DNA from 3 places in the Sphingobium sp. WTD-1 genome. Region 2 is predicted to be linked to each of the others. Evidence: predicted binding sites of a transcription regulator. Region 2 holds the regulator's gene; each other region holds the start of a gene.
The links. Region 2 encodes LexA, which represses DNA repair genes until DNA is damaged. Its sites were predicted from a motif close to GTTCCNCNCTTGTTCT; they were not measured.
Positions count from the first base shown of each region.

Region 1: the regulator LexA is predicted to act here: its motif matches at 2,326-2,341, upstream of N6H05_RS13075 (ATP-dependent helicase).
Region 3: the regulator LexA is predicted to act here: its motif matches at 1,928-1,943, upstream of N6H05_RS00755 (ribonucleoside-diphosphate reductase subunit alpha).

Region 1 is NZ_CP119127.1:2,623,356-2,630,582, forward strand. It holds gene N6H05_RS13075 (ATP-dependent helicase) at 1-2,255, opposite strand, end outside; gene N6H05_RS13080 (GFA family protein) at 2,369-2,764, shown strand; gene N6H05_RS13085 (hypothetical protein) at 2,871-3,212, shown strand; gene N6H05_RS13090 (Rrf2 family transcriptional regulator) at 3,169-3,663, opposite strand; gene N6H05_RS13095 (globin domain-containing protein) at 3,771-4,217, shown strand; gene rsmD (16S rRNA (guanine(966)-N(2))-methyltransferase RsmD) at 4,233-4,787, opposite strand; gene N6H05_RS13105 (pseudouridine synthase) at 4,784-6,277, opposite strand; gene N6H05_RS13110 (response regulator) at 6,452-6,934, shown strand; gene N6H05_RS13115 (AmpG family muropeptide MFS transporter) at 7,076-7,227, shown strand, end outside.
Region 2 is NZ_CP119127.1:2,732,956-2,740,182, reverse strand. It holds gene trpD (anthranilate phosphoribosyltransferase) at 1-661, shown strand, start outside; gene trpC (indole-3-glycerol phosphate synthase TrpC) at 658-1,449, shown strand; gene moaC (cyclic pyranopterin monophosphate synthase MoaC) at 1,446-1,931, shown strand; gene N6H05_RS13635 (molybdopterin molybdotransferase MoeA) at 1,928-3,112, shown strand; gene lexA (transcriptional repressor LexA) at 3,225-3,902, shown strand; gene N6H05_RS13625 (nuclear transport factor 2 family protein) at 4,010-4,726, shown strand; gene N6H05_RS13620 (ComEC/Rec2 family competence protein) at 4,703-6,850, opposite strand; gene gltX (glutamate--tRNA ligase) at 6,888-7,227, shown strand, end outside.
Region 3 is NZ_CP119127.1:147,697-154,923, forward strand. It holds gene N6H05_RS00755 (ribonucleoside-diphosphate reductase subunit alpha) at 1-1,748, opposite strand, end outside; gene N6H05_RS00760 (acyltransferase) at 2,485-3,072, shown strand; gene N6H05_RS00765 (fumarate hydratase) at 3,223-4,743, shown strand; gene N6H05_RS00770 (hypothetical protein) at 4,854-5,105, shown strand; gene N6H05_RS00775 (TonB-dependent receptor) at 5,193-7,227, opposite strand, start outside.

The DNA of each region.
Region 1 (7,227 bases), 110 kb from region 2:
TCCATCACCCGCTTGCGGCCGGCGGTTTCGAAGTCGATTTCCAGCTTGTTGCCCTCGATCGCGGCGATCGTGCCATAGCCGAATTTCTGGTGGAAGACGCGCTGGCCGACAGACACATCGTCGCGGCCCTTGTTGCCGAGCGATACGGCGGAGGTGCGGGCTTCGACGATTCGCACCGGCTCGCGGCTGAACTGACCGCTGGTCTGGGCGCGTTGCCAGCCCGGCCCCCGCGACGAGCCGCGCGCGACATTGGCGAAGGGATCGTCCCGTTCCGACCAATTGGCGCGCCAGAGCGAGGCGCCGCCGGACATGCTGCTTTCCTCATCCACATGTTCGGGCGGCAATTCGCCGACGAAGCGGGAGGGGATGCTACTGGTCCACTGGCCATAGATGCGGCGATTGGCGGCATGAAGGATGGTGCAGCGCTTGCGCGCGCGGGTGATCGCCACATAGGCGAGGCGCCGTTCCTCCTCCAGGCTGTTGAGCCCGCCTTCGTCGAGAGCCCGCTGCGAGGGGAAGATGCCTTCCTCCCAGCCGGCGAGGAAGACATTGTCGAACTCCAGGCCCTTGGCGGCGTGGATGGTCATGATGGTGAGCTTCTGCTCATCCTGCTGCGCTTCATTGTCCATGACCAGGCTGACATGTTCGAGGAAGGCGCCCAGCGTCTCATATTCCTCCATCGCGCGGGTGAGTTCGCTCAGGTTTTCGAGCCGGCCGGCGCTTTCGGTGGTGCGTTCGGCCTGGAGCGTGGCGGTATAGCCGCTCTCGTCCAGTATCTGGCGCGCCAGTTCGGCATGGGGCAGTTGCGCGGCGCGATCGCGCCAGCGGGCGAGGTCACCGATGAAGGCGCCGAGCGAACGGCGCGCCTGCGGCGTCAGTTCGTCGGTGTCGAGGATGCGTGCAGCAGCAAGGGCGAGGGGAATGCCCTCCGCGCGCGCCAGCCGGTGCAGCTTCTCGACCGCCTTGTCGCCCAAACCGCGCTTGGGGACGTTGACGATCCGCTCGAAGGCCAGGTCGTCGGCCGGCTGGTTGACGAGGCGGAGATAGGCGAGTGCGTCGCGGATTTCGGCGCGCTCATAGAAGCGGAAGCCGCCGACGATGCGATAGGGCAGGCCGATCTGGATGAAACGGTCTTCGAATTCGCGGGTCTGGTGCTGGGCGCGGACGAGGATCGCCACCTCGTCCAGCGAGCAGCCGGCGCGGGCGATCGCCTCGATCTCGTCGCCGACGCGGCGGGCTTCCTCCGGCCCGTCCCACACGCCGAGCACGCGCACCTTTTCGCCAACGTCGATGTCGGTCCACAGCGTCTTGCCCAGGCGATTGCCATTTTCGGCGATCACCCCGGATGCGGCGCCCAGGATATGCGGGGTGGAGCGGTAATTCTGTTCCAGGCGGACGATGATTGCGCCAGGAAAATCCTTTTCGAACCGAAGGATATTGGCGACTTCTGCCCCACGCCATGAATAGATGGACTGGTCGTCGTCGCCGACGCAGCAGATATTCTTTCGGGTCTGGGCGAGCAGGCGGAGCCAGAGATACTGGCTGCTATTGGTGTCCTGATATTCGTCCACCATGATATATTTGAAGCGCTGCTGATATTGCTCCAGAACGTCGCGGTGACGCTTCAAGATGGTGAGAGAGTGTAGCAGCAAGTCACCGAAATCACAGGCATTCACTTCACGCAGGCGAGCCTGATAGGCGGCATAGAGCTTCTGCCCCTTGCCATGGGCATAGCCCTCCGCCTCGCCGGCGCCGACCTCCTCCGGGGCGAGGCCCTTGTTCTTCCACTGGTCGATCAGGCCGGCAAGCTGGCGCGCGGGCCAGCGCTTCTCGTCAATCCCCTCCGCCTGGATCAGCTGCTTCATCAGGCGCAACTGGTCATCGGTGTCGAGGATGGTGAAATTGGACTGGAGGCCCACCAGTTCGGCATGGCGGCGCAGCATTTTGGCGGCGATCGCGTGGAAGGTGCCGAGCCAGGGCATGCCCTCGACCGCCGGGCCGATCATCCGGCCGACGCGCTCGCGCATTTCCCGTGCCGCCTTGTTGGTGAAGGTCACGGCCAGGATTTCCGAGGGCCAGGCGCGCTGGGTCGCGACCAGATGGGCGAGGCGGGCGGTGAGCGCCGCGGTCTTTCCCGTGCCCGCGCCGGCCAGCACCAGTACCGGCCCCTCTGTGGTCAGCACAGCCTGACGCTGCGGTTCGTTGAGGCCCTTCAGATAGGGCGGGTCGTTCGGAGAGGGGGCAGGCACGGTCATGGGCGATCAACTAGGGATGGGCGGTTGCGGGGGCAAGGGCGGATGGCCTTGCAGCGGGACGCAATCTATGAGAACAAAAAGAGAATCACGCAAGATGCGAATGGAGCAAGATGATGGTGACGGGGCGGTGCCAGTGCGGGGCGATCCATTATGCGGCGGAGGGAGAGCCGGTTTACAGCGCGCTCTGCCATTGCAGCGATTGCCGGATGAGCGCGGGCGCGCCGATGGTCGGCTGGGCGCTGTTCCCGCATGACAAGGTGACGATAGAGGGCGATCCGATCACCTATCAGTCGTCGGACAATGCGACCCGTCATTTCTGCGGCACCTGCGGCACCGGGCTGTTCTACACCAACCCGACGGTGTTTCCGGGCATGATCGACATTCAGAGTGCAACGCTGGACGATCAGACGGTCTTTCCGCCGGCGGTGCATGTCCAATATACCGAGGCGGCGCCCTGGATGGCGGCGGCGCATGACCTGCCCCGGTTCGATCGATACCCGTCGGACTGAGTGCGACCGACGTCAGCGGCGGCACGGTTCGTCGCTGACGCGGAACAGGGACGCGGGGCGACCGGTTTCTCCCTTGCTCGGGGCAAGGAGAAGAAGGATCAACCCGATGAAGATCATCATGATCGCCGGCTTTGCCGCCCTGTCGATGGCGGCGCTGCCCGGTCAGGCCGGGGCGCAGGCGATGTCACCGCCGGCCCAGAAGCAGGATCCCAATGCCGCCCAGCCTACTGGCGCGGTGCCGGCCGAGACGGGCATGGTGCCGGCGCCTGCGGACGTGCCGCGCGATCCGGCCGCGCCGGTGGGCACGGCGGCCAATCCTGTGACGGTGGGCGGCAACATGACGCCGCCGCCGACCGAGGCAAAGGTCTATCCGGTGTGCGGCAAGGGCGTGCAGGACGGTTGCGTCAATCCGGGCGAGGCGAAGAAGAGGATGCGCAGGCCGGGCTGAGATCCGGATTGGAATCGGCGGCGGCAGGGCTGGGCAGGGCGGCGATGAGCGCTGCGAGACCCGTTCGGTCGCGCGCCGCGTCGGCCAGGCTATAGCCGTCCAGCACCGTCAGGAAAGCACCGACCGCTTGGGCCAATATGCCCGACAGGCCGCAGGCCGGGCGGATCGCGCAGGACGCGCAATCGGCCATTGCCATGTCCGGCTCGCTATGGCGCACGACCGCGCCGATGCGGATATCGACAGGATCGGCGGCGAGGGTAAAGCCGCCGCCGCGACCGCGCTGGGTGCGGATGAAGCCACCCTGGCCCAGGCCATGCACCACCTTCATCAGATGATTGCGCGACAGGCCATAGGCGTCGGCAATTTCCGGGATCGTCGCCCGTCCGCCAGGCACGGCGGCGAGGTGGATCAGCACGCGCAGCGCATAATCGGTGTGGCGGGTCAATTGCATCGCGCCCTCCTATCCTGCGGGCAGAACGTCATAAACATATATTCAATTTACATCTTAAAAGATGCATATTAAATGAACCTTATCGAGTCCCCGATAAGGAGCCTGTCATGCGCGAAAATCTGTCCCCTGAAACCATCGCCATCGTGAAAGCGACCGGCCCGGCGCTGCGCCGTCATGGCGTCGAGATCACCACCCGCATGTATGCACGGCTGTTCGAGGACGCGTCGATCAAGGACATGTTCGATCAAGCGGCGCAGGCCAGCGGCGAGCAGCCGCGCCGGCTGGCGGCGGCGATCCTGGGCTTTGCGGAGAATGTCGACAAGTTGCAGGCGCTGGACGGCGCGATCGCGCGCATGGTGCAGCGCCATGTCGATACGGGCGTGCAGCCGGACCATTATCCCAAGGTGGCGGCCGCGCTGTTGCCGGCGATCCGCGAGGTGCTGGGCGAAGAAGTGGCGACCGATGAAGTGCTGGCCGCCTGGGCGGAAGCTTATACTTTCCTGGCCAATATCCTGATCGGCAAGGAACAGGCGGCCTACGCGGAGGCCGCCTGATATTCCGCCTGATCGTTACGCGGCGGGCGCGTTGTCCTCTGCGCGGAGCAGGGTGAGGCGCGCCTTGCCGACGTCGCGCACGGCGTCGACGGTGAAGCCCTTGACCGCGACGTCCTCGCGCCGGTCGGTTTCGATGCTGATCCAGGTGGCCGGGCTGGTCCAGCCCAGGCGCGCCAGCTTGTCGAGTGCGACCTGGCCCGCGCCGGTGTCATAGGGCGGGTCCATGAAGATGAGGTCGAGCGGCGTCTTCGTCGGGCCGAGCGAGAGCACGCTGGTCTGGCGGATGTCGGGGCGCAGGCCGAGCTTGTCGCCATTGGCGCGGATCGCGTCGATCGCCGCCTTGTCCTGCTCGACGAACAGGCAAGAGCCGGCGCCGCGCGACAGGGCTTCAAAGCCCAGCGCGCCCGAGCCGGCGAAGAAATCGCCCACGGCCAGCCCCTCGAACGATCCCAAGCGGCTCGCCAGCATCGAAAAGAGCGTTTCGCGGGTGCGGTCGCCGGTGGGACGGGTGGCGTCGCCCTTGGGCGCGACCAGCGGACGGCCGCGCCATTGACCCGAGATGATCCTCATTTCTGTGCTTTCTTCAGGCTGCTGCGGAAGGCGACCAGGTCATGCTGGCGCACTTCCTCGACCGCGCCGCCGGCCAGTTCACCCAGCTCGAACGGGCCGTAGCTGGTGCGGATCAGGCGATTGACCTTGAGCTCGAAATGTTCGAGCACGCGGCGCACTTCGCGGTTCTTGCCCTCGGTCAGGGTCATTTCGATCCACTGGTTGCGGCCGGTGCGTCGTTCCAGATTGGCCTCGATCGGACCATATTGGATGCCGTCAATCTCGATGCCGTCGAACAGATCCTCCAACTGCTGTTGGCTGACCTCGCCAAAGGCGCGGGCGCGATAGGTGCGCGGCACGCCGGTCGAGGGCAATTCCATCTCGCGCTTGAACTCGCCGTCGGTGGTGAGCAGCAACAGCCCCTCGGTATTCATGTCGAGCCGGCCGATCGGCATCAGCCGCGGCAGGTCGTCGGGCAGGATGTCGTAGATGGTCGGGCGACCGGCGGGATCGCGCTCGGTGGTGAGGAAGCCGGTCGGCTTGTGGAACAGGAACAGGCGTGCGGGGGCGGGCGCGGCGACCGGATCGCCGTCGACGGTCACGCCATGGAGCGAGGTCAGCAGCGTCGCGGGGGTGTCGATCGTGACGCCGTCCCTGGCGATACGGCCTTCCTCGATCATCCGCTCGATCTCGCGGCGCGAGGCGATGCCGGCGCGGGCGAGCAGCTTGGCGATGCGCTGGGGTTCGCCCTTGCCGCTGGTTTCCGCGGCGGCACGGGCCGGGTGCGGGTTGGCGACATGGGGGGCAGCCGGCTTCTTGCTGCCGGGGCGGCGCGGCGGATAGGATGTGCCGCCCATACGACCTTCAGTGCGGCCTTCGGGGCGCGGGCGAGCCGGGCGGTCACCGAAAGCGGGGCGGGCGGCGCGCTCGCCAAAGGGCGCGCGGGCGGGACGATCTCCAGTGGCGCGCTCGGGGCGCTTGCCTTCGGCCGGGCGACCGCTGCGGGCGGGGCGTTCGGCGCGATCCGGCTGGGCGGCGCGCTCGGGGCGGCCACGGGCCGGGCGTTCGCTGCGTTCACCGCGCGCTTCGCCGAAGCGGCCACGGCCTTCGCCGGCGGCGTTGCGATCGGGACGCGCGCCACGGGCCGGGCGGTCGCCACGGCCTTCTTCGCGATTTCCGGCAAAACGACCGCCCCGGCCTTCACCCGAAGCGCTGCGATCAGGGCGGGCGCCGCGACCTTCGCCACGTTCGCTGCGGCCTTCGCCAAAGCGATTGCCACGGGCCTCGCCGGGGCCATTGCGATCGAGACGCGGACCGCGCGCGGGGCGCTCGCCACGCCGGGCGGAGCGGTCCAACCGGCCTTCGCTCCGGCTGTCAAAACGACCTTCGTTGCGACCGTCGGATCGGCCCGTGCCGCGGTCGGCGCCGCCACGCGATCCGGGGCCGGAGGGACGCTTGGGACCGCCCGGACCTGACCGGCGCGGCGGACCAGATTTTTTTGGCGGTTCCACTTGATGCATTCCTTTTCGTGACGGGTGGCCATCCCCATATCAGGGCGGCATGTGCAATATGATGAACGGTGCCATAGCGCCGTCCATGTGAACGGCAAAGCCCCGGCCGGGCGCAACCCGGCGCCGGGGCGCGGCGTTGGTCGGTTGCATGGCGGAAACGGGGCAGGACAGCAAATGTTTTTCGGGCGAATCAGAGGGGACGACACCGCCAGGGACGGGGCGAGAGACGGGGCAGGTGCGCCGCGCAACGCCATCCGCAGCGTGCTGGTGGTGGAGGATGAACCGCTCGTTGCCTTCGACCATGAGCATATCCTGTCCCAGGCAGGCTATCGCATCGCTGCCACCGTCGACAGCCATACCCATGCTGCCCGCGTAATCGATGCCGGATCGGTCGATCTGGTCGTCACCGACATCAATCTGCGCGGTGGGCGTTGCGGCATAGAGGTCGCGCGCCATGCCCATGCGCGCCAATTGCCGGTGCTGTTCGTCACCGGTGCATGTCCCGCCGATGCGCGATCGCTGGCGGTCGGCTGTCTCGCCAAGCCCTTCGCCCCGCGCGACCTGCTGGCGGCGATCGCGGTGGTGGATGCGGTGCTGGCCGGTCGCGCGCCACCACGCAAGCCGCGTGGCATGAAGCTGTTCGCCGAGATCGCCTGACGCCGGGCTGATCCGGGGCAGGCAAGCGGCCGTGCCGCTTGCCTCTGCTGCATTTGCTCATATGGTGGCGCCCGTAATGAACGGGCGCGGGGAATATGTGTGACAGATATCGCCGAGGGTAAACGGAACTGGCGGGATGTCATGCGTCCCTATTTTGGGAAAATGCCGTTCGTGGCCTTGTTGATCGGCATATCGAGCGGGTTTCCGCTTATGCTGCTGCTTGGCACGATGGGCTATTGGCTATCCAAAGTGGGTATCCAGAAGTCTACGATCGGTTTCGCTATCGGCCTGAC
Region 2 (7,227 bases):
CAAGGCGGGGGCCGCCGACACGCTCGAAGCGCTGGGCCTTGATCTCGATCGCGCGGCCGCCACGGCGGAAGCGACGCTCAAGGATCTGGGCATCTGCTTCCTGTTCGCGCAAAATTATCATCCAGCGCTCAAGCGCCTCGGCCCGATCCGCCGGTCGATCGGCGAACGCACAATCTTCAACCTGATGGGGCCGCTCGCCAATCCCGCCAATGTCCGCCGCCAACTGGTCGGCATCGCCCGCCCCGCTTACGTCCCCATCTATGCCGATGCGCTGGGTCAGCTGGGCGCCACCCATGCGATGATCGTGTCGGGCGACGAGGGGCTCGACGAACTCTCGCTCGCCGGCGGCAACGACATTGCCGAGGTGACGGCCGACGGCGTGGTCGCGATGCGCCGCCTGACCGCTGCGGACCTCGGCCTCTCGACCCATCCCGTCACCGCCATTCGCGGCGGCGACCCGGCCCATAATGCTGCGGCGCTGCGCGCCCTGCTCCAGGGCGAGGCCGGCGCCTACCGCGACGCCGTGCTGCTCAACGCCGCCGCCGCTCTGGTGGTGGCTGACGCTGCCCATGATTTCCAGGAGGGCGTCGAACAGGCCGCCGAAGCGATCGACAACGGCCTTGCCAACGCGCTCCTCAATTGCTGGATTGCCTATCAATGACTAACAAGCTCATCGAAATCTGCGATTTCAAGCGCGAGGATGTCGCCCGCCGCAAGGCCGCGACCACGATCGCATCGCTCCACGCCCGCGCCAGCGAGCAGACCCCGCCGCGCGGCTTTCGCAGGGCGCTGGACGATGCCGCCCGCTCGGGCTTCGGCCTGATCGCCGAGGTGAAGAAGGCCAGCCCGTCCAAGGGGCTGATCCGCGCCGATTTCGATCCGCCGGCCCATGCGGTGGCCTATGCCGCCGGCGGCGCCGCCTGCCTTTCGGTGCTGACCGACGAGCCCTATTTCCAGGGCCATGACGATTATCTGATGGCCGCCCGTTCAGCCTGCGCCCTGCCGGTGCTGCGCAAGGATTTCATCGTCGATCCCTGGCAGATCCTCGAAAGCCGCGCGCTCGGCGCCGACGCGATCCTGATCATCGTCGCAGCACTGGACGACAGCCAGATGCAGGAGATCGAGGATGCCGCGCTCGGCCTTGGTATGGATGCCCTGATCGAGGTGCATGACGAGGCCGAACTGGAGCGCGCGCTCAAGCTCCGCTCGCGCCTGATCGGCGTCAACAACCGCGACCTGCGCGATTTCAGCGTCGATTTCGCCCGCACCTATGAACTGGTCGGCAAGGCGCCCGACGGCTGCACCTTCGTCGCCGAAAGCGGCCTTGGTTCCCATGCCGACCTTACCGCCATGGCCGATCATGGCGTGCGCTGCTTCCTGGTCGGCGAAACCCTGATGCGCCAGGCCGATGTCGAGGCCGCGACCCGTACCCTGCTGACAGGCGCATGACCGGCCTCACCCATCTGGACGAAGACGGCGCCGCCCGCATGGTCGATGTCTCGGCCAAGGCCGTGACAACGCGCGAAGCGGTGGCCGCCGGGCGCGTCACCATGGCGGCCGATGCCGCGCAGGCGATCGCCGCCGGCCTCGTCAAGAAGGGCGATGTGCTGGCCGTTGCCCGTGTCGCCGGTATCATGGCGGCCAAGCGCACCGCCGAACTGATCCCGCTCTGCCATCCGATCCCGCTGAGCGCCGTCACCATCGACTTTGCCCTGCACGACGACGGCGTCACCGTCACCGCGACCGCGCGCACCGCCGGCCAGACCGGGGTGGAGATGGAGGCGCTGACCGCCGCGACCGCCGCGCTCCTGACCATCTATGACATGGCCAAGGCGCTCGATAAGGGCATGATAATCGGCGAGGTTCGCCTGCTCGCCAAGCGCGGCGGCAAGTCGGGCGACTGGACCGCACCGGAGCATGCCAGCCGATGAGCCTGATGCCGGTCGCGGACGCGCAGGCGCGGCTCCTTGCCCTTGCCGATCCGTTGCCGGCCGAACTTGTGTCCGTCGCCGCTTGTGCCGGCCGCTGGCTCGCCACCGACATCAGCGCACTCCGCGACCAGCCCTGGGCCGATCTTTCCGCGATGGACGGCTATGCCGTGCGCGCATCCGAAGGCGCCGGGCCGTGGCAGTTGGTCGCCACCAGCAGCGCCGGCGATGCCGATATCCCGGCCCTGCAACCGGGCCAGGCTTGCCGTATCTTCACCGGCGCGCCCTTGCCGGCCGGCGCCGACGCCATATTGATCCAGGAAAATGCCACCCGCGATGGCGACAAGCTATCCGCCCATGACGGTGCCCTGACGCCCGGCAAGCATGTCCGCCCGCTCGGCTCCGATTTCCGCGCGGGCACGCCGCTGGTCAGTGCCGGCAGCCGCCTCACGCCGGGCCGAATCGCACTTGCGGTGCTGGGCGGCCATGGCAGCCTGCCCGTCGGCGCCCGGCCCCGCATCGCCCTACTCTCGACCGGTAATGAACTTGTTCCCCCAGGCGCGCCGACGCCGCCGGGCTATCTCCCCTCCTCCAACGCGCCGATGCTCGCCGCCCTGCTCGCCGCCCTGCCCTGCGACGTGATCGACCTTGGCATCGTGCCCGACGATCTTGGCGCCATGACGCAGGCGCTGAAACAGGCGGCGCAGGCTGACATCATCGTCTCGACCGGCGGTGCCTCGGTCGGCGACCATGACTATGTCCGCCCCGCCTTCGCGGCCGCCGGCGGCACGCTCGATTTCTACAAGATCGCGATGCGGCCGGGCAAACCGCTGATGGCGGGACGCCTCGGCAATGCAATCTTTCTCGGCCTGCCGGGCAACCCGGTCTCCGCCTTCGTCACCGGCACGCTGTTCCTCTGTCCGCTGGTCCGCCATCTCGCCGGATCGCGCGCGCCATTGCCGCCGGTCGTGCAGGCCCGCCTTGCCGCGCCGCTCGGTGCGACGGCCGAACGCGACGATTATCTGCGGGCGTATCGCGGGGCTGACGGCATCGTCTCGGTCACCGCGCAGGACAGCGCCGCCACCGCCGCCATGGCGCTGGCCGACTGCCTGATCCGCCGCCCGGCCGGCTCAGCCCCCGCCATTGCCGGCGACATGGTGGACATCATCCCCCTGACCGCCTGACTATCTGACTGCCTGACGACCGGGCCGGCAAAAGCGGCGCATGGCTTAACGCGCTTGACTTGCCCCTTTCCGTTTCCTATGCGTTCTTCATTCGTTCCATGGAGGACCGCCGATGTTGACGCCCAAGCAGCAGGAATTGCTGAGCTTCATTCAGACCCGGCTGGAAGAAGGCGGCGTGTCCCCTTCGTTCGAGGAGATGAAGGACGCGCTCGACCTGCGCTCCAAGTCCGGCATCCACCGGCTGATCAATGCGCTGGAGGAGCGAGGCTTCATCCGCCGCCTGCCCAACCGCGCCCGCGCGCTCGAAGTGCTCAAGCTGCCCGACGCGATGCATCGCGCGCCGGCTCCGGCCATTCCGACGCCCAAGATATCGGCGCCCGCCGTGCTGCTGCCGACCGCCGCCAATGACGTGATCGAAATCCCGCTGCACGGCCGCATCGCCGCCGGCGTGCCGATCGAGGCGATGGAAAGCCACACCATGCTCTCCGTCCCCGCCGCCTTGCTCGGCTCGGGCGATCATTATGCGCTCGAAGTGTCGGGGGATTCGATGATGGAGGCCGGCATTCTCGACGGCGACTTCGCGCTGATCCAGCGCACCGATGTCGCGCGCGAGGGCCAGATCGTCGTCGCCCTGATCGACGACGCTGAAGCCACGCTCAAATATTTCCGCCGCGAAGGCAGCCGGGTTCGGCTCGATCCCGCCAATGCCGCCTATGAACCGCAGATCTACGATTCGCGCCAGGTCCGCATCCAGGGCAAGCTCGCCGGGCTGCTGCGCCGCTACAACTGACCCGGTGAGCGGCGGACCAGCGTTCCGCCGCTTCCGACTTGCAATCCCGCATGGGCAGCCCGCTGCAACCATGATAGCATGGCGCCGCGTTACAGGGGGTCTGGCCCATGTCCTATTTGCGCTCCATCTGTCCGGCCATCATCCTGCTATGTGCCTCTCCTGCGTTCGCGCAGGATAACGAACAGACCCTTGCCCCTTTCCGCAGCCTGATCGAAACGCGCCTGGCCGCGCTCAAGAGCGGCGACATCCCCAAATATATGGCGATGCTCGACAAGGATTATGTCGTCGTTTCCGATCTGGGCGAGCGCCGCACCCGCGCCGACCTGCCCGCCTATCTGCCGACCATCTCCAACCCGGCGCGCACCTATGCCATCCAGTCGATCCACGCCCGCATCCTCGACGACATCGCTCTGGTCGATGCCGAAATCCGCGAGGACATGGCCGATGCCGTCGGCGGCTGGCACGAAAGCGATATCTTCGTGCGTCAGGGCGGCCGCTGGCTCTATCTGCACCGGCAGGACAGTTCGATCCTCTACCCGCCCACCCCCGTGCCCGCCGATACCGACCCTCTCGACGCTTATGTCGGCCAATATCGCTCGGCCGCCGGCCTGACGGACTTCATCACCGCGCGCGACGGCACGCTCTACGGCCAATCGACGTCACAGGATGCGCCGACTGCCCTGATCCATGTCGGTCCGGGCGCCTTCGCCATCCCCGGCGGCGCGGACCTGCTGGTCTTCACCCGGTCGCCCACCGGCGCGGTGACCGGCCTGATCGGTCACCTCACCAGCGGCCAGATATCAACCTCCGCCAAACTGCCCTGACACCCGCCGCCGCGCCGCCGGTCGCACGATCCAGGGATGCGCGTCGCCGGGCCGATGGACGGTGTGAACTTTGCCGCCTTCAAGGCCAATCGACAGGCCCCCGGTGCGCGATAGCAGCCGGCGGTCGATCTTCATCCAGCGCGGCCGGCACCACCGGGGCAGGCCCCGGTCGCTGATGACGATATCGGCCGCCGCGCAGTCCCGCTCCATTATCGGCCTATCGACCAGCATCGCATTGCGCGTCACCAGCAAGCGCCAGTCGCGGCCGCCCCGTGGCAACGTCACCGCACATAGATCAGTCGAACAGCGCGCCTGAGGCATCTTAGCGATCGCCTCCAGCGTCCCGTCATAGCCCGCGCTCTCGCTCAGCACGTCGCGGACATAGTCGCCCGCCCCCTCGCGCAGCAGCGCCATCGTCCCCGCCGGCGTCCGCACCGCGACATGCCGCCCATCGCCCGTCACCACGATATCGGGCGGCGTCAGCAGCGCGATGCCGATCAGGCCGATCGCCACCGGCCCCAACCCCAGCCAGCGCCAGCGACTACGCCAGAGCAGGCACCACAGACCACCAACGACAATGATCCCGAAAATCCAGCCCGGCACCGCCGGCGCCAGCATCACCGCCATCGGGCTCGCCGCCACGCCATGCGCCACCGCCAGCAACAGCGCGATCGCCTTAGCCGTGAGCCACCAGAAGGGCGCGCCCAGCCCGACGAGGTCGAAGCCCAGCGCCAGCGCCTCCAGCGGCATGATGACGAAGGTGGTGAGCGGGATCGCGACCAGATTGGCCACCGCGCCGAGCAAACCTGCCTTGTGAAAATGGAAAAGGGCGATCGGCGCCAGCACCAGTTCGATGGCAAGCCCCGTCAACAGCATTGCCGCCACCGTCCGCCCGGCCTTGCGCGACCAAGGCTCGTCCCGCGCCATCGCAAACGCCTTGAACCGCCGATGTTCGCCCAGCGCCACCAGCGCGACCACGGCGGCAAAGCTCATCTGGAAGCTCGGGCCGATCAGCGCCTCGGGCCAGAAGGCCAGCACCACCAGTGCCCCGGTCGCCACCAGCCGCAAAGTAATCGCCTCGCGCCCCAGCGCCAGCCCGCCCAGCACCAGCAGCGCCGCGACACAGGATCGCACCGTCGGCACCTCCGCCCCGGTCAGCAGCGTATAGCCGATCCCCGCCAACGCGCCGCCGGTCGCCGCGATCAGCATCAGCGGCCAGTCCAGCGCCGCGCGGGGGATCAGCGCCAGCAAGCGCAACAACAGGAATATCACCGCCCCGACCAGCGCCGTCACATGCAGCCCGCTGATCGACAGCAGATGGGCAAGGCCACTGCGCCGCATCGCCTCCGCATCCGCTTCGGCAATCGCGCCCTGGTCGCCGGTCGCCAGCGCTACCGCAATCCCCGCCGGTGCGCCCGCCACCTGCCCGCTGATATGATCGAACAGTCGCGCCCGCAGCGTCGGCCCCTCGCGCGCCTGCTCCACCATTTCGACCGGCGCCAGCGCCCGCCCGGTCGCCCCGATCCCCTGGAAATAGGCGCGTCGCGCAAAATCGAACGCGCCAGGCACGCTCGGCGGCGCGGGCGGCATCAGCCGCACGCGAAAGCGCAGCACCGCCCCCTTGCCCAGCCCTTCGGGCACGTCCGCCTCCGCGATATTCACCCGGATCGCCGCGGGCAGCGCCGGCGCCGCGATCGGCCGCAGGCCCACCCGCACCATCTGTTGCGCCGGCAGCTTGGCCACCGCCGTCACCTGTCCCGTCACCTGTACGAATATGGGACGCGCCAGCGGCGGCTGACCCAGCCATGTCGCCTTGCCCCAGACCAGCAGGCAACCGACGCAGGCGAGCAGCCCGCCCGCCACCAGCATGTGCCGCAATCGCGCGCCCACCGGCAGCAATAGTGCCAGACAGGCCAGCCCCAGCGCCCCGCAGCAACAGGCCAGCCAATGTGCCGGCCCCGGCAGCACGAACCAGCCGGCAATGCCCGCGCCCAGCGCTACCGGCACCCACAAGGCGAGCTGTTCGCGCTCCACCTCCAGCCATTGTTCGATCCGCGCAAATCCATTGTGCGCAATACGCACCGTCCTGCGCCCAACGGACGTTTGTCGTGGCTCAAAAGCCATGCTAGGGGGCGTCGCATCCATGGATCAGGCAGGAAGAATGTCAGCGAATATGACGGCAAGTGCAACGGGATTGAACAAGCAGGTGGTGACCCGTTTCGCCCCGTCGCCAACGGGCTTCCTGCATATTGGCGGCGCCCGCACCGCGCTGTTCAACTGGCTGTTTGCGCGCCATCATGGCGGCAAGTTCCTGCTCCGCATCGAGGATACGGATCGCGCCCGCTCCACCGAGGAAGCCGTGGCCGCCATCTTCGACGGCCTGGAATGGCTGAACCTGGGTGGCGATGAGCCGGCGGTGTTCCAGTTCGAGCGCACCCCGCGCCATGCCGAGGTCGCCAACCAGCTGCTCGCCAATGGCCATGCCTATCGCTGCTATGCGA
Region 3 (7,227 bases), 2.5 Mb from region 2:
GCCGGGATGAACAGGTTCAGCGACTGGGCCTGGTCGATATAGGGGGTGCGATCGGCGGCCAGTTCGAGCAGCCAGCGCTGGTCGATCTCGAAGCTGGTCTTGTACACATCCTTTTCTTCCTGGGTCAGGAAGTCGAGATGCTGGACCGAACCGCCGCGTTCCAGGATCGAGTTCCATACGGCGCTCGAATCCTTGGCCTTTTCGACCAGCAGCTTTTCCAGATAGGGGTTCTTCACCGCGAAGCTGCCCGAGAGCGTCTTGTGGGTGTAGATGTTCGCCGGGATCGGCTCGATACAGGCCGAGGTGCCGCCACAGATGATCGAGATCGACGCGGTCGGCGCGATCGCCATCTTGCAGGAAAAGCGTTCCATCACGCCCTGGTCGGCGGCGTCGGGGCACGGCCCGCGCTCCTGCGCCAGCATCATCGACGCCTCGTTCACCTTGGCATTGATATGCTTGAAGATGCGCAGGTTCCACGACTTGGCCATGGCGCCTTCGAACGGGATGCCGCGTGCCTGCAGGAAGCTGTGGAAGCCCATGACGCCCAGGCCCACCGAGCGTTCGCGGCTGGCGCTATATTTGGCGCGGGCCATTTCCGGCGGGGCGCGGTCGATATAGTCCTGCAGCACATTGTCGAGGAAGCGCATGATGTCTTCCGCGAAGGTCGGATGATCCTTCCACTGATCCCAGGTTTCCAGGTTCATCGAGGAGAGGCAGCAGACCGCCGTGCGATCCTGGCCGAGATGGTCGCGACCCGTCGGCAGGGTGATTTCCGAGCAGAGGTTCGACGTCGAGACCTTGAGCCCCAGGTCGCGGTGATGCTTGGGCATCATCCGGTTCACCGTGTCGGAGAAGACGATATAGGGTTCGCCGGTGGCGAGGCGGACCTCGACCAGCTTCTGGAACAGCGCGCGGGCATTGACGGTGCCCCGCACCGACTGGTCCTTGGGGCTGCGCAGGTTGAAATCACTGCCGTCGCGCACCGCTTCCATGAACTCGTCGGTCAGCAGCACGCCATGGTGCAGATTGAGCGCCTTGCGGTTGAAGTCTCCGCTCGTCTTGCGGATTTCCAGGAACTCCTCGATCTCCGGGTGGGAGACGTCGAGATAGCAGGCCGCCGAGCCGCGACGCAGCGACCCCTGGCTGATCGCCAAGGTCAGCGAATCCATCACGCGGACGAAGGGGATGATGCCGCTGGTCTTGCCGTTGAGGCCGACCGGCTCACCGATGCCGCGCACGCTGCCCCAATAGGTGCCGATGCCGCCGCCGCGCGAGGCGAGCCAGACATTCTCGTTCCAGGTGTTGACGATGCCTTCCAGGCTGTCGTCGACGCTGTTCAGATAGCAGCTGATCGGCAGGCCGCGACCAGTGCCGCCGTTCGACAGCACGGGCGTTGCCGGCATGAACCAGAGCTTGGAAATATAGTCATAGACGCGCTGCGCATGCTCGGCATCGTCCGAATAGGCGGCGGCGACGCGCGCGAACAGATCCTGATAGCTTTCGCCAGGCAGCAGATAGCGATCGTTCAGCGTGTCCTTGCCGAATTCGGTCAGCAGCGCATCGCGCGACGAATCCGTCACGACATGAAAGCGACGTTCATGAATCTTGGACGACGCAGACGCCGGAGCCTCGGCCGCCTTGTCCTTGCCCGCCTTGGGCTCGACCTTGTCCACCAGATCCTCGATACGCTCGTCCATCACCGTCGCCACGTCGCCGTTTCCACCTTGTTCACTATCTCGAAAGTCCATGCGAGCCCCCGATTATTCCTGATTCCGTTCGATTCGGCTCAACCAGTCCAGGAGGCACCTGAAATCATAGCATGAACCCAATCGGGCCGGGACAGAAATGGGGTCAATCGACCGGATCACAAGGGCAAAAGCCCCTTATCGCCGGAAGCAGGTCCGGCAATGCAATCACAATCTATTGGGTGACCCCCTTGGTCCCGATACCACAGATAGTGCCACAGCCCCATGATCGCGCAAGAGGGTAAATGACAGTTCGGGGACTCGGTTCATCGACGCCGAGATTCCTTTCGTCGCGGACACGCCCTGTCATGGCATGGCGACGCGCGGACTTTCTAGGGCCTTGAAAAAGGCAAGAGGCGCCACGCAAATTTAAAATAAATTTGCCTTGCCACGCAAATCCGCGCGTTGCCCCAATCGGGTCCAGCGGACATGCCCCAGCGAGGCGGCCCAACGACAGGATGCCTCCGACACCAGCGCCCCTCCCCGCTTTTTCCAGCACACCGTCTCCACCCTTTCCGGTTCAGAGTGCCCCCCGTTGCAGGCGCGCATGGTCCCCTACCGGAGCTAAAAGCGCGATGCGGCGATGGGATCGCGGACCGCACACCCGCCCCAAATATTGCAAATGAGACAATCGACGATAGGATTGCGCCCCACCACTGGTTACATGATAAGCGCCCACCCCGCTTGGGCGATGGAGATTGGAATGCCGATAACAATACAAAATGCAGCGGGAAACGATGTGCAGGCCCCCCCCGAATTCCTTGCTTCGCAAAATGGCACGATCACCTTTACCGGCAAGGGCGGGCGGGTCGAGATTGGGCATAATTGCTATGCAGCCCAGATCCACATGACCGTCGGCGACGATTGCACGGTGCGCGTTGGATCAGACTGTCGCCTGAATGCGATCACCATCTACACGGTTCGAGATTCGACCGTGTCGATCGGCGATGGCAGCGGCTTTACCTGGACCTGCGTCATGCAATGCCATGAATCCTTCAATATCAGCCTGGGCGAAGGATGCCTGATTGCAAGCGATAGCTGGATCACGGTCAGCGACATGCATTCGGTCATCGATATCGCCAGCAATCAGCGCATCAACCCCGGCGCCGACGTGCGCCTCGGCGACCGAGTCTGGCTGGGCGATGGCGCTTCGATCATGAAGGGCGTGACCATCGGAGCCGACAGCGTCGTCGCGGCACGATCCGTGGTAACGAAGGATGTTCCTTCCAATTGCGTTGCTGCCGGCGTCCCCGCACGGATCGTGCGCACCGGCATCAAATGGAATTTCAACCTGCTGCCGGTCGCCGATCCGCTGCCCACGCCATGACAAGCCTGTCCATCGTTCATTGATAAAGCTGAAGGAGCGCGACGGGATCGTCGCGTCTCCACCACTGGACTCATCGTCTCAAAGGCCTATAGCCCCGCCTTGCCAGACCCGCCGTGCAGAGGCGGGCCGCAAGAATAGGGATCAGGGTAGATGACGCTCATCAAGACCGCCGACCTCATCGAGAGCGTCGCCGATGCACTCCAGTTCATCAGCTATTATCATCCGATGGATTATATCCGGGCCTTGGGCACGGCCTATGAGGCCGAAGCCAATCCGGCGGCGAAGGACGCCATCGCCCAGATCCTGACCAACAGCCGCATGTGCGCCGAAGGCCACCGCCCGATCTGCCAGGACACCGGCATCGTCAATGTGTTCGTGAAGTGGGGCATGGAGTGCCGGCTGGACGACAATAGCCGGTCGATGCAGGAGGTGATCGATGAAGGGGTGCGCAAGGCGTACCTCAACCCCGAAAATCGGCTGCGCGCGTCGATCCTGAAAGATCCCGCCTTTTCGCGCCAGAACACCAAGGACAACACGCCCTGCGTGCTGAACGTGGAAATGGTGCCGGGCAACAAGGTCATCATCGACGTCGCGGCCAAGGGCGGCGGCAGCGAGAACAAGACCAAGTTCAAGATGATGAACCCCAGCGATTCGATCGTCGACTGGGTGCTGGAAATGGTGCCGCAGATGGGCGCCGGCTGGTGCCCGCCGGGCATGCTGGGCATCGGCATCGGCGGCACCGCGGAAAAGGCGGTTGCGCTGGCCAAGGAAAGCCTGATGGACCCGATCGACATGGGCGAGCTGAAGGCCCGTGGCCCGCAGAACAAGATCGAGGAACTGCGCATCGAGCTGTTCGACAAGGTCAATGCGCTGGGCATCGGCGCGCAGGGCCTGGGCGGCCTGGCCACCGTACTGGACATCAAGATCCACGACTATCCCTGCCATGCGGCTGGCAAGCCGGTAGCGATGATCCCGAACTGCGCCGCGACCCGCCACGCGCATTTCACCCTCGACGGGTCCGGCCCGGCCTATCTGGAAGCGCCCAAGCTCAGTGAATGGCCGCAGGTCGACTGGAAGCCGAGCAAGGAAGCGATCCGCGTCGATCTCGACACGCTGACGCCGGAACAGGTGCAGGGCTGGAAGCATGGCGACCGCCTGCTGCTGAACGGCAAGATGCTGACCGGCCGCGACGCCGCGCACAAGCGGATCGCCGACATGCTGGAGAAGGGCGAGACCTTGCCGGTCGATTTCAAGGGGCGCGTGATCTACTATGTCGGCCCGGTCGATCCGGTGCGCGACGAAGTGGTCGGCCCGGCCGGCCCGACGACCGCGACCCGCATGGACAAGTTCATGGACATGATGCTGGAACAGGGGCTGGCCGCCTGCGTCGGCAAGGCCGAGCGCGGCCCGGCCGCCACCGACAGCATCGCCAAGCACAAGAGCGCCTATCTGATGGCGGTCGGCGGCGCAGCCTATCTGGTCGCCCGCGCGATCAAGGAAGCCAAGGTCGTGGGCTTCGAGGATCTGGGCATGGAAGCCATCTACGAGTTCACGGTGGAGGACATGCCCGTCACCGTCGCCGTCGATAGCGAAGGCCAGAATGTCCACCGCCTCGCCCCACTGGTGTGGCAGGAAAAGATCAAGAAGGAAAAGCTGCTCGAAGGGGCGTAAGATCGCCCCGTCAGCAACTATCCTATTGATACGGATCAAGGCGGCGCGCGAGACGGGAACCCCGTTTCGCGCGCCGCATTATTTCCGGCACCCAAAGCCGGAGTTCATCCATGTCCTTCACGCAGCTCGAACCGCCCTTGCCCGTCATGATCGAAGGCAAGGGCAAAGGCTATGCCTTCGCCGTCATCGACTATGGGCAGGAGCATAATCTGATCTGGGTGACGGGCCTCAGCGACAGCGGAGAAATCTGGTGTGCGCCCAACCCGCTGGTCCGACTGCAGACCAACTGGACGATGGGACGCCAGCCGCATCATGAGCCCGACTGGAAGAATGTCACGCTGGCGCCGATCAAGCCGAGCTGACGAAAAAGGCGCGCCATCCCATCGGATGACGCGCCTTTTTCGTTGCCCCCTCCCCATGCTGCGCATGGGGAGGAATAGGACTTTCGATTACAGCTTGCCGCTCAAGGACACGCCGATGATGCGGGGCTCGTTGAACACCGGCGCCATATAGTTTTCGATCACGCCCTTCACGTTCTTCTCGCCGGTGATGTTGCGGGCGAACGCGGCGATCTCATATTTGCCGTCCGGCGCGGTGTAGCCGATCTTCAGACCGCCTTCGAAGTCGCCCTTCGAGTAGAACTCCTTCGTCTTGTAGAGGACGAAGTTGGTGTAGCCCTGGATGTTCCAGTCGGTCGCCGCGAAGAGCTTGCCACCATTGCCCAGCGGCACATCATAGCGGGCCGCGATGTTGGCCGTGTATTTCGGCGCGTTGGGCAGCGGGTTGCCGTCGATCTGGGCAAAGACGCCACGGCCGGCGACGGTGACAGTCGGGTCTTCCACGGTGCAGACGACCACGCCGTTCAGCGTGCAGACCTGGGCATAGACATTCTTGTCGTTGATCTCGCTGTGCAGCAGGCTGAGGCCGGCCGACAGGGTGAGATTGTCGAACGGACGCGCTTCCAGATCGGCTTCCAGGCCATAGGCCTTGGCCGCGTCGGCATTGAACAACACGCCATTGCCGTTCACGTCATTGCCGTTGAGCTGGATGTCCTTCACCTTCCAGGCGAAGCCCGACAGGTTGAAGCGCAGGCGGTTGCCCAGCAGGTTGGTCTTGATGCCGCCTTCGTACGACATGATCGTTTCCGAATCCGCCGTGGTGAAGTCGCTGTTGAAGACCGCCGAGCGGCCCTGGATGGTCGGGCCACGGAAGCCGCGCGCGACGCGGGCGTAGAGGCTGACTTCGGGGCTGACTTCATACAGGGCGCTGACGTCCCAGCTCGGTTCCTTGCCGGTCAGCTTGACGTAACGACGGCCGGCATAGGTCGAAACGCCGGCCGCATTGGCGGTAGCGCGGACCAGACGGGTTTCCTTCGTGTCCTTGGTGTAGCGACCGCCGGCGGTGATGGTCAGGCCCGGCACCACTTCGTAGCTCGCCTGGCCGAACAGGCCCCAGCTTTCATTCTTGTTGCGCAGGCGCACCCAGTTGTTGGGATTGTTGGCGGCGCCGGTCAGGAAATAGGCGCGCTGGTAGAAATCGGTGGTGTCGCGGCTGTCGAAATACATGCCGCCAACCTGCCACTTGAAGGCGCTGTCACCATTGCTGGCGAGGCGGACTTCCTGGGTCAGCTGGTCGAGGTCGCGCACCTGGCCCTGGCTCTGGCCATAGCCATTGGCGACGCCGTTCACCGGATAGTCGGCAGCGGCACCACCGTCGGTGTCGCCACGGCTGTAGCCCGAGGTGGTTTCATAGGCGGTGATCGAGGTCAGGGTGACCGGCCCCATGTCGATCGCGATATTTTCCGACGCGCCATAGGTCTTGTAGGCCTGCGGGTTGTTCATCGCTTCGTCGAGCGCGATCTTCGAGCGGGGTTCGCCCGACACGCTGTTGCTGCCCTTGGTGAGGCCGGCGCGATGGAAGATGGTCGAGGTGCCATCATAGTCGCGCGCATGGACGCTGGTCAGCATCGAGACATTTTCGGTCGGCGTCATCAGCAGCTGAAGGCGTACGTCCTTCTCATTATAGCCGCCCATCGCGTCCTTCTTCGGGGACACGGTGCCGTCGGCGCTGGGGCCGGTGTAGGTGTTGTCGACCCAGTCGTCGCGATGCTGGTAGAGGGCCGAGACGCGGAAGGCGAGCTTGTCCGCGACGATCGGGCCGCCGATGCCGCCGTCGAAGGTGACGGTGTTATAGCTGCCATAGCTGGCCTGGGCGCGACCTTCCCAATCCATCGACGGACGGATGGTGTCGAACTTGATGATGCCGGCCGTGGTGTTGCGGCCGAACAGCGAACCCTGCGGGCCGCGCAGCACTTCCACCTGGTTGACGTCGAACACCGGGTTCGACTTCAGCACGACATGCTCCAGCACGACATCGTCCTGGATGATCGACACCGGCTGCGACGCGCCGAGATAGAAATCGATATTGCCGAGGCCGCGGATGTAGAAGCGCGGGAAGATGCGGCCGGTGGTGGTTTCGGCGTAA